DNA from 2 places in the Anaerobacillus sp. ABR4_321 genome. Region 1 is predicted to be linked to the other one. Evidence: a T-box and tRNA genes for the amino acid it is inferred to sense, from the RefSeq annotation. Region 1 holds a T-box; the other holds one or more tRNA genes.
The links. A T-box is a leader RNA that pairs with one kind of tRNA and senses whether it is charged. The one in region 1 lies ahead of serS (serine--tRNA ligase), so its partner is inferred to be a tRNA-Ser.

Region 2: it encodes a tRNA-Ser, which carries the amino acid that the T-box ahead of serS (serine--tRNA ligase) is inferred to sense. The anticodon was not compared.

Annotation. Positions count from the first base shown of each region.
Region 1 is NZ_JBSWTK010000001.1:652,024-657,527, reverse strand. Features, by position in the region: gene guaB (IMP dehydrogenase) at 1-597, shown strand, start outside; gene ACXADT_RS03645 (serine hydrolase) at 771-2,087, shown strand; gene pdxS (pyridoxal 5'-phosphate synthase lyase subunit PdxS) at 2,271-3,158, shown strand; gene pdxT (pyridoxal 5'-phosphate synthase glutaminase subunit PdxT) at 3,235-3,828, shown strand; T-box leader at 3,895-4,100, shown strand; gene serS (serine--tRNA ligase) at 4,162-5,436, shown strand.
Region 2 is NZ_JBSWTK010000001.1:2,076,056-2,081,559, forward strand. Features, by position in the region: gene ACXADT_RS10680 (Na/Pi cotransporter family protein) at 1-1,236, shown strand, start outside; gene ACXADT_RS10685 (DUF456 domain-containing protein) at 1,305-1,787, shown strand; tRNA gene ACXADT_RS10690 (tRNA-Asn) at 1,921-1,995, shown strand; tRNA gene ACXADT_RS10695 (tRNA-Met) at 1,999-2,075, shown strand; tRNA gene ACXADT_RS10700 (tRNA-His) at 2,094-2,169, shown strand; tRNA gene ACXADT_RS10705 (tRNA-Ile) at 2,178-2,254, shown strand; tRNA gene ACXADT_RS10710 (tRNA-Ser) at 2,260-2,352, shown strand; tRNA gene ACXADT_RS10715 (tRNA-Met) at 2,404-2,480, shown strand; tRNA gene ACXADT_RS10720 (tRNA-Phe) at 2,611-2,686, shown strand; gene ACXADT_RS10725 (superoxide dismutase) at 2,896-3,507, shown strand; gene ACXADT_RS10730 (hypothetical protein) at 3,542-3,820, opposite strand; gene ACXADT_RS10735 (MFS transporter) at 3,921-5,168, shown strand; gene ACXADT_RS10740 (peptidoglycan D,D-transpeptidase FtsI family protein) at 5,277-5,504, shown strand, end outside.

The DNA of each region.
Region 1 (5,504 bases):
CTCATCGAAGCTGGAGCAGATGTTGTGAAAGTCGGAATCGGACCAGGATCGATCTGTACGACGCGTGTTATCGCTGGTGTCGGTGTACCACAAGTCACTGCGGTTTATGAATGTGCAACAGAAGCAAGGAAACACGGAGTAAGTATCATTGCTGACGGTGGTATCAAGTTCTCAGGTGACATCGTAAAAGCGATCGCAGCTGGTGGACATGCTGTCATGCTCGGAAGCCTTCTTGCAGGCGTAGATGAAAGTCCTGGTGAACGTGAAATTTACCAAGGTCGTCAGTTTAAAGTGTATCGAGGCATGGGCTCAATCGGGGCGATGGAAAAAGGCAGTAAGGACCGTTATTTCCAGGAAAATATGTCTAAGCTCGTTCCTGAAGGCATCGAAGGCCGTGTTCCATACAAAGGGCCGCTAGGTGATACGATTCATCAGCTCTTAGGTGGTATCCGTTCTGGTATGGGCTATTGTGGCACAAGAACGCTAGAAGCGTTACGAGAAGAAAGTCAATTTGTCAGAATTACTGGAGCAGGGCTTCGTGAGAGTCATCCTCATGACGTTCAAGTGACGAAAGAAGCGCCAAATTATTCCGTTTGATAGTACTTTTGAAGGAAGTTTTATCAGGTCTGTGACAAATTAAACTAAATACGTTAGAAAAGTAGATAGGGGACTTTCCTCTATCTATTTTTTTAATTTTAGTTGTGATAAAATAGCGGTTATGTGAGACTCAGTTGGAGGTGTAAGGGTTGAAAAACCTTGGTTTTAAAGCCATGATTTTAACCATGGCATTTGTTTTACTTTTAGCAGGAACTTTCGGTACTAGCCATGCAGAAGCTGCAGAGGCACCCGATATTAACGCAAAAGCAGCGATTTTAGTAGATGCCGAATCTGGTAAGATTCTTTATCAAAAAGATCCAGACTTAACGCTCGCGCCTGCAAGTATGACAAAGATGATGACAGAATACTTAATACTTGAACAAATTCACGAAAAGAAGATTAATTGGGACGATCAAGTAAGCATTAGTGAGAATATACATATTCTTTCTCAAAATAGAAGTCTTTCCAATGTACCCCTTCGTTCAGATGCTCAATACTCCGTCAAAGAGCTTTATGAAGCAATGGCGATCTATTCAGCAAATGCTGCTACGATGGCTCTAGCAGAGCACGTTGCGGGGACTGAGACGAAGTTTGTCGAGATGATGAATGCCAAGGCGAAAGAAATGGGTATGAAGGAATACCGTTTCGTTAACAGCTCTGGTTTAAATAACAAAGACCTTCGTGGAAATCACCCAGCAGGTGAACCGAACGAAGAGAATATGATGTCTGCTCGATCGACTGCACTTCTTGCCTACCACTTGATCAAGGACTACCCTGAAGTGCTTGATACGGCAAGCATCCCAGTGAAGAACTTCCGTGACGGCACGGATGATAAAATCGTCATGAAGAACTGGAACTGGCTTCTTCCTTCACTTGTTTATTCAAACAAGTATCCTGTAAAAGGGATCGATGGTTTGAAAACAGGATCGACTGACCTTGCAGGATATGCGTTCACAGGTACTGCAAAGCAAGGTGACATGCGCCTGATTTCAGTTGTGATGAAGACAGATTCTTATGAAGCACGTTTTGAAGAAACATCAAAACTACTTAACTACGGATTTGATAATTTTGAAGCAAAAACAATCATTACTAAAGGTGATCAAGTAGAGAAAGATTCTACGATTCCCGTTGTAAAAGGGAAAGAAAAGCAAGTAGAAGTAGCTGCTGGTGCATCGTTTAATGCGATCGTTCAGAACGGCACGGAAGAAGCTTATAAAGCGAGCTACAAGCTGAACGATAAATTACTCACTGAAGATGGTGAATTAACAGCACCGTTAAAAGAAGGTGAGGAAGTAGGCCAGGTTATGCTAAAAGTAACTGGTGAAGAGTTCGGATACATTACAGGCGAACAAAGTTCTTCTGTACCACTTGTAACGACAGATTCAGTTGAGAAAGCTGGTTGGTTCACGCTCACCATGAGAGCGATCGGAGGCTTTTTCTCAAGTATCTGGAGTAGTGCAGCTGGAGCTGTAAAAGGACTTTTTAGCTAATATTTTTCAGGAAATAAGGTGAGAATACTCTTCAAATGCAAATTTGGAGAGTATTTTTAAAATCTTTTAGGAAATCAAAGCGAAGACGATAGGACAAGTCTTCAAAAAATGTTACAATAGATACGTTTAATGTAGGTTATAAAAAAATATCACTTATCTATTATAAATATGGGAGGAATATAGATGAATCAACAAACAGGTACAGATCGCGTAAAACGTGGTATGGCTGAAATGCAAAAAGGCGGCGTCATCATGGACGTTGTGAACGCAGAGCAAGCAAAGATTGCAGAAGAAGCTGGTGCAGTCGCTGTAATGGCACTTGAGCGCGTTCCATCCGATATTCGTGCAGCTGGCGGGGTAGCTCGTATGGCTGATCCTACTATCGTAGAAGAGGTAGTAAACGCAGTATCGATCCCAGTAATGGCAAAATGCCGTATTGGTCATATCGTTGAAGCTCGTGTTCTTGAATCAATGGGTGTTGACTACATCGATGAGAGTGAAGTACTAACTCCAGTTGATGAAGAATATCACCTTGATAAGCGTAAGTACACTGTTCCTTTCGTTTGTGGTGCTCGTAACCTAGGTGAAGCACTGCGCCGAGTAGGTGAAGGTGCTGCGATGCTTCGTACGAAAGGTGAACCTGGAACAGGTAACGTTGTTGAAGCTGTGCGTCATCAGCGTCTTATTCAATCCCAAATCCGTAAAATTTCAAGCATGTCTGAAGATGAGCTGATGACTGAAGCGAAAAACCTTCAAGCGCCATTTGAGCTTCTTCTTCAAATTAAAGAGCTTGGACGTCTTCCAGTCGTAAACTTTGCTGCTGGCGGTATCGCTACTCCTGCAGATGCAGCGCTAATGATGGAACTTGGTTCTGACGGTGTATTCGTTGGTTCTGGTATCTTTAAATCAGATAACCCAGAGAAGTTTGCAAAAGCAATCGTCGAAGCAACAACTCATTATCAAGATTATGAGTTGATCGCTAAGATTTCTAAAAACCTTGGTATCGCGATGCCAGGAATTGAAATTTCTTCACTACAGCCTACTGAACGCATGCAGGAACGCGGCTGGTAATTCATTCAATCACCCCCACCTGAGCAATCCAGGTGGGGGTCTTACTTAGATATAGATTAAAGGAGTCGAAAGCAGTATGGTGAAAGTTGGAGTCCTCGGACTGCAAGGTGCAATTCGAGAACACGTGAAAGCATTAGAAACAAAAGAAGCGGAAATCGTTGTTGTAAAACGCATCGAGCAGCTTGATGACCTCGATGGTCTTGTGCTGCCTGGAGGCGAAAGTACAACGATGCGCCGCCTTATCAATCAATATGGATTTCTTGAGCCTTTAAAAGCTTTTGCTGCTGAGAAGCCAATCTTTGGTACATGTGCTGGCCTCATCCTGCTTGCAGAGCGTATTGACGGGATGGAGGAATCTCATATTGGCGTCATGAATGTAAAAGCAAAGCGTAACGCGTTTGGACGTCAAAGAGAAAGCTTTGAAGCACCGTTATCCGTTGTAGGACTTGAAGAGCCTTTCATCGGTGTCTTCATCCGTGCGCCTTATATCGAAGAAGTTGGAGAAGGTGTCGAAGTTCTAGCGACGTTCAACGACAAAGTGGTTGCAGCACGCGACGGACGCTTCCTTGCATGTGCGTACCATCCAGAGTTGACGGATGACGATCGCATGCATCAGCTCTTTATCGACATGGTCCTTGAGTTTAAAAAAGAAGGGCTTGCAACCGAGTAAATTTTCGTGTAAATTATTACGTACTAGGAAGCAGGGCATAAAAACTCTGCTTGTGATACAAGATATACGAAAACGTTGACGGGAAATAGTAATAGATGTTCAATGCTAAGAGAGTCGATGGCTGGTGAGAATCGACCGTTGAACCCTGTGAATCCATCCCTGAGTAGAAAGCTGAACGTTAGTAAGCTTTCTCGGAGCAGACCGTTATTCTGTTAAGAGGCAGGCAATTGTCTGCAATCAGGGTGGCAACGCGGGTAGCTCTCGTCCCTTTCCAAGGGGACGGGGGCTTTTTTGTATTCCTAAGACGCTTATCGTAAAAAAGGAGGAAAAAGCATGATTGATTTAAAGGTTCTACGTAAGAATTTTGATGAAGTAAAAGAAAAGTTATCAAAGCGTGGGGAAGATCTTGTTGGTCTTGACCGTTTTGAAGAGCTTGATCAGCGAAGAAGAGATCTCATCGCGAAGACTGAAGAACTTAAAGGAAAGCGTAATGAAGTTTCAAAGAAAATCGCAGAATACAAGCGTGAAAAGCAGGATGCTGATCATTTGATCAAAGAGATGCGTGAAGTTGGGGACGAAGTGAAGACGCTTGATGAAGAGCTTCGCGGTGTAGAAGGGGAGTTAGAGGAAATCCTCCTACATATTCCTAATATTCCTCACGAGAGCGTACCTGTTGGTGAAACAGAGGATGACAATGTTGAGGTGCGTACATGGGGAGAAAGAAAAGACTTTTCTTTTGAAGCAAAGCCTCACTGGGATATTGCGACTGATTTGAACATCATTAACTTTGAACGAGCATCTAAGGTTACAGGAAGCCGTTTTGCTTTCTATAAAGGAGCGGGAGCACGTCTAGAGCGCTCTCTTATTAACTTCATGATGGATCTTCATGAATCTGAGCATGGATACGAAGAGATTCTACCTCCATATCTCGTGAATCGCGAAAGCATGACAGGAACTGGTCAGCTACCTAAGTTTGAAGAAGATGCTTTCAAAATTCGTGAAGAAGATTACTTCTTGATTCCAACGGCAGAAGTACCTGTTACGAACTTCCACCGTGATGAAATTCTTGATAGCGCTGATCTTCCACTTGCATACACTGCATTTAGTGCTTGCTTCCGTTCAGAAGCAGGATCTGCAGGTCGTGATACGAGAGGATTGATTCGTCAGCACCAATTTAACAAGGTTGAGCTTGTTCGTTTTGTAAAGCCTGAAGAGTCTTATGATGAGCTTGAGAAGCTTACTGGACACGCTGAGAAGGTCCTTCAGTTACTAGAGCTGCCTTACCGTGTGATGAGCATGTGTACAGCAGACCTCGGCTTCACAGCGGCAAAGAAATACGATATCGAAGTATGGATCCCGAGCTATGGAACTTACCGAGAAATCTCTTCTTGCAGTAACTTTGAAGACTTCCAGGCGCGCCGTGCAGGAATCAGGTTCCGTAGAGAAAAGAACGGAAAACCTGAGTTTGTTCACACGTTGAATGGCTCTGGGCTAGCGATTGGAAGAACGGTTGCTGCTATATTAGAAAATTACCAGCAAGAAGACGGTACGGTCATTGTACCTGAAGTGCTGCGTCCATATATGGGTGGCCGTGAAGTTTTAAAATAAAGGAAAAAAGGGGGAGAAAATCCCCCTTTTATATAAAAAATAAAAAATCTCATTCAAAGTGTTGACTT
Region 2 (5,504 bases), 1.4 Mb from region 1:
ATAACGTATCTTGGACAGATCATCTTTGGTTTTGGTGGTTTATTCTATGGTTTAGAACTGATGAGTAACGGTATGAAACCTTTAAGAACTCTTCAGGTATTCCAAGATCTTACGGTTAGTATGAGTGAAAACCCAATATTGGGAGTAGTCATCGGTACCGTATTTACTGTCATCGTACAGAGTTCAAGTGCTACGATTGGCGTTCTGCAAAGTTTATTCTCTCAGGATGCTATGTCCCTACAAGCTGCTATGCCAGTTCTATTCGGAGATAACATAGGAACGACAGTAACTGCTGTTTTAGCATCGATTGGTGCCTCAGTTGCAGCAAGAAGGGCAGCACTTACACATGTAATATTTAACTTAATTGGTACTACAGTGTTCTTGATTATATTATCACTGTACACACCTTTCATTGCATATATCCAAGATGCACTTAATTTAAATGCAGAAATGACTATTGCATTTGCACACGGTATTTTTAATGTTTCTAATACAATCATTCAGTTCCCATTCATTGCATTACTTGCTGTATTAGTAACAAAAATTATTCCTGGTGATGATACTGCGATCGAGTATAAGCCAAAGCACCTTGATCCGGTATTTATCGAACGTTCTCCATCTGTCGCGCTTGGACAAGCAAAAGAAGAAGTTATTCGTATGAGCGAATTTGCTTATAAAGGTGTAAAAGAAGCTTCGAAATATGTCACTTCAAAAGAGCAAAAAAGTGCAGAGAAAACTGCTCAATATGAAGACGCGATCAATAACTTAGACACAAAGATCACAGATTATTTAATTCAGCTATCTGCAACCTCTCTTTCAGCTGAGGAGTCAACTCGACATGGTATGTTGATGGACTCAGTTCGTGATATTGAGCGAGTTGGAGATCATATGGAAAATATCGTCGAGCTCGTTGATTATCAGATCAGCAACAAAGTGAAGATGACTGATGTAGCTATGAAAGATCTCGATCAAATGTTTGATCTTACGCTTACGACTCTTCAACAGGCATTTGATGCATTGGATAATTGGGATGTTGAGAAGGCTCGAGAAGTTGTGAAATTAGAGAATAAGATCGATAAAATGGAAAGATCTCTTCGTAAGCAGCATATCATGAGGTTAAATGAAGGCGAATGTACAGGAAGTGCAGGAATCGTCTTTGTAGATATGATCAGTAACCTAGAACGTATAGGTGATCACGCTGTTAATATTGCAGAAGCAGTTATCGGAGAAGAGTAATAAAAAGTCGGGGCTTAGCTAGCCCTGACTTTTTTTATTCTATATAATAGAAGAAAAAGGGGGGCAACATGGATATCTTATACTGGGTACTCATAATAGCATCGTTTATAGTGGCGTTTGTAGGACTCATCTATCCAATCATTCCATCGGTTCTTTTTATTTACATAGGATATATTGTGTACGGTGTATTTTTCGAATTTAGTTCAATGACAATTTCTTTTTGGATTATTCAAATTCTATTTACCGCGCTACTATTTCTTGCTGATTATGCTAGCAACTTATTTGGAGTCAAGAAATATGGAGGATCGAAAGCCGCCATATGGGGAAGTACTATAGGGTTATTGGTCGGACCTTTCGTTATCCCTTTTCTAGGAATTATTCTTGGTCCTTTCATTGGGGCAGTGGGAGCGGAATTAATCTTTCATCGAAAACCATTAAGAGAGTCGATTAATGTAGGAGTCGGATCTTTACTTGGTTTTCTTGGGGGAGCGTTAATGAAAGGTGCTATTCAGGCAATAATGATTGTTATCTTTCTTGTTTATGTTCTTTAGTAATCTTGATGAAGGGACAAAACCATGCTATAGTAATTTCATCGCTGATTTTCAGCAATAAAAATTATATCACAAAAGTTATTGACTTCTTTTTAAACTATATGGTATAGTTATTCTTGTCGTTAAGAGATATTCCACAGTAGCTCAGTGGTAGAGCTATCGGCTGTTAACCGATCGGTCGTAGGTTCGAATCCTACCTGTGGAGCCATATGGCGGTGTAGCTCAGCTGGCTAGAGCGTACGGTTCATACCCGTGAGGTCGGGGGTTCGATCCCCTCCGCCGCTACCATATTAACTTAACACAATGGCGATTGTGGCGAAGTGGTTAACGCACCGGATTGTGGTTCCGGCATTCGTGGGTTCGATTCCCATCAGTCGCCCCATTTACATTGGACCCTTAGCTCAGCTGGTTAGAGCTGACGGCTCATAACCGTCCGGTCGCAGGTTCGAGTCCTGCAGGGTCCACCATACGCGGAGGAATACCCAAGTCTGGCTGAAGGGATCGGTCTTGAAAACCGACAGGGGCTTAACGGCCCGCGGGGGTTCGAATCCCTCTTCCTCCGCCATCTTTCTTCTAAGTATGGAAAAGTAAGTTAATAATCGTATGATTTTATCGTCGCGGGATGGAGCAGTTCGGTAGCTCGTCGGGCTCATAATCCGAAGGTCGCAGGTTCAAATCCTGCTCCCGCAACCAATTTAAAAAAATTAACTACGTCGATTTATCTTCCTTATTAATTTTTAATCGTAGTCCCTCTAGGGGTAACCTAAACTCATAATTTGAGTTCACTCTTTCAAACATAATAGTACATAAAATTAACAATCATGGCTCTGTAGCTCAGTCGGTAGAGCAGTGGACTGAAAATCCACGTGTCGGCGGTTCGATTCCGTCCGGAGCCACCATATTAACATCGATTCACCACCTTGTAGGTGGTTTTTTTATGTTTACGATTCTTTATGTGTGGAATTATAAAAAGTGGTGACGATATCACGATGTTAAACATTTGAAAACAAAGGATAAATCTGCTACTGTAAAAATGTGATACATTGTGATCATGACTTGTGACGCAATAGTCACAAGGGTTACATACTTTTAAAGGAGGAGATTTACAATGGCTAAATTTGAACTACCACAACTACCTTACGATTTTAACGCTCTAGAGCCACATATCGACGAAGAAACAATGAAGATTCACCACGGCAAACACCACAATGCTTATGTTACAAAGCTAAACGGTGCACTTGAGGGTCATGAAAACTTAGCTGACAAAAGCCTTGAAGATCTTCTTGGCAACCTGGATGCTGTACCTGAAGGAATTCGTACTGCAGTAAGAAATAATGGTGGCGGACATGCTAACCACACACTTTTCTGGCAAGTACTTAGTCCAAACGGTGGCGGCGAACCATCAGGTGACTTGAGCGAAGCAATCAAAAAGAAATTTGGAAGCTTTGAAAGCTTCAAAGACGAGTTCGCTAGTGCTGCTGCAGGACGCTTTGGTTCTGGCTGGGCATGGCTTATCGTTAAAGGTGGAGAACTAGAAATCACTAGTACTCCAAACCAAGATACTCCTGTAATGGAAGGCATTACTCCAATTCTTGGCCTTGACGTTTGGGAGCATGCTTACTATCTTAAGTATCAAAACAAGCGCCCAGATTACATCAGTGCATTCTGGAATGTTGTTAACTGGGATGAAGTAGCTAAGCGTTACGAAGCTGCAAAATAATAGCCAAAACCCCGACAGTATTGTCGGGGCTTTTTTATGGTTCTATTCTTGTATAGACGCTTCCCAGATGTTCTAATAGATAGCCAATAACAAGGTCTGTAATTGCACAGCCATCATTGAAATCGTACTTGCTATAGGAAAAAATTTGATTTTCCCTGATCGATATGAAGAATGTAGGCAGCGTTAATGAATTTTTTTCTTCATTATATGTATGTGGCTGCTCAAGTTTTGTCGCAAAAGAAATCAGTTGTGATAAAAGAGTATTCTTAATTTGATGAGAAATGACGTCCCCTGTATAGATAAAATAATACATCGAACTCTCCTTTCAAAAACATCTTACCCATTTCTAATCTTTCGCATAAGGAGACAGAATTAATACAAAATAAGGGAGGAGGAAAAAAGGGGAGTTTGCCATGAAAGTACTTAAACACGTAATGGGTGATATAGCTGTTACAAAAGATCTACTCTTATTATTAACGATCGGCGGATTGTATGCTTTGAGCATTGCTCTTTCAAATACGTTTGTAAACGTTTATTTATGGAAACAAACAGGTGAATTTGCAGATATTGCGATTTACAACCTTTCAGTTGTCATCAGTCAACCGCTTACATTTATTTTAGCTGGACGATGGGCTAAAAAGATGGATCGAGTGATTGTATTGAGAATCGGCGTAATCTTTTTGGCGCTATTTTATATTACGGTTTTACTACTAGGGCAAAATGCTGGCCAGTTACTCGTCTTATTGGGAGCACTGCTTGGAATTGGGTTTGGGTTTTATTGGCTTGCGTTTAATGTATTAACATTTGAAATAACTGAGCCTGATACGAGAGATTTTTTTAATGGTTTTCTAGGACTTCTAACTTCTTTTGCTGGAATGATCGGTCCTATTTTCGCAGGAGTAGTCATTTCAAGTCTTGAATCATACACGGGGTACAAAATCATATTTGGAGTCTCACTGGTGCTTTTCTCAGCTGCGGTTATCTTGAGTTTTTTCTTAAAGAGGCGATCAGCGAAAGGCAACTTTTCATTCATGCGAGTTTTCAACGAACGTAAATCGAACAGCGATTGGCTAAATGTTCTTCATGCTCACTTCTTCCAAGGGTTAAGAGAGGGAACATTTATTTTTGTCATTGCTGTTCTCGTATTTATTACGACTGGCAGTGAGCTTGCGATAGGAACATTTGGTTTGGTGAATTCCGCTGTTTCGTTCCTGGTTTATTACCTTGCGACAAGATTAATAAAACCACGTTTTCGTATAAAAGCAATTCTTTATGCAGGAATTATGCTATATGTCTCAGTGGTTATTCTTTTATTTGAATTAACGTTCCCGCGCTTGCTGCTTTACGGCATTTGTATTTCAATCGCTTATCCCGTTTTGTTTGTTCCATATGTATCACTAACATACGATGTGATCGGAAAAGCTTGGAATGCTGCGGAAATGAGGATTGAGTACATTGTAGTAAGAGAGGTGTATTTAAACTTTGGAAGGGTTGTATCGATTACAGTGTTTCTAATAGCGATCTCGATTTCAAACGATGTTCAAATCGTACCTACACTATTGATGATCCTAGGAATTGGTCATTCCATTATTTTCTTCTTCTATAGAAAACTCAAGATTGTTAGGGCTTTTAGTGAAAAGTCGGTAGAGCCAGTTCAATAGCTCATTATACCCTTTACAATTGGTGTATCACTAAGTATAGTAAATAAATATGGGATAGGGCACCTGTACTCTACAGGTGCCTAATTGTTTGTTGAAAGGAAGAATAACGTGAATCCTAATAGAAAGAAAAAGAACCACGTGCCGATAAGGTTAAATATATTATTCTTGTCCGTTTTTATTTTATTTTCAGTTCTTGTATTGCGTCTTGGCGTCATTCAAATTGTGGACGGTGAAGAATATGAACGGGTATCAGAGCAGACTGAAAATGTAACGGCAGAATCAAGTGCGCCTAGGGGAAAGATGTATGACCGTTACGGAAGAGTTCTTGTAGATAAT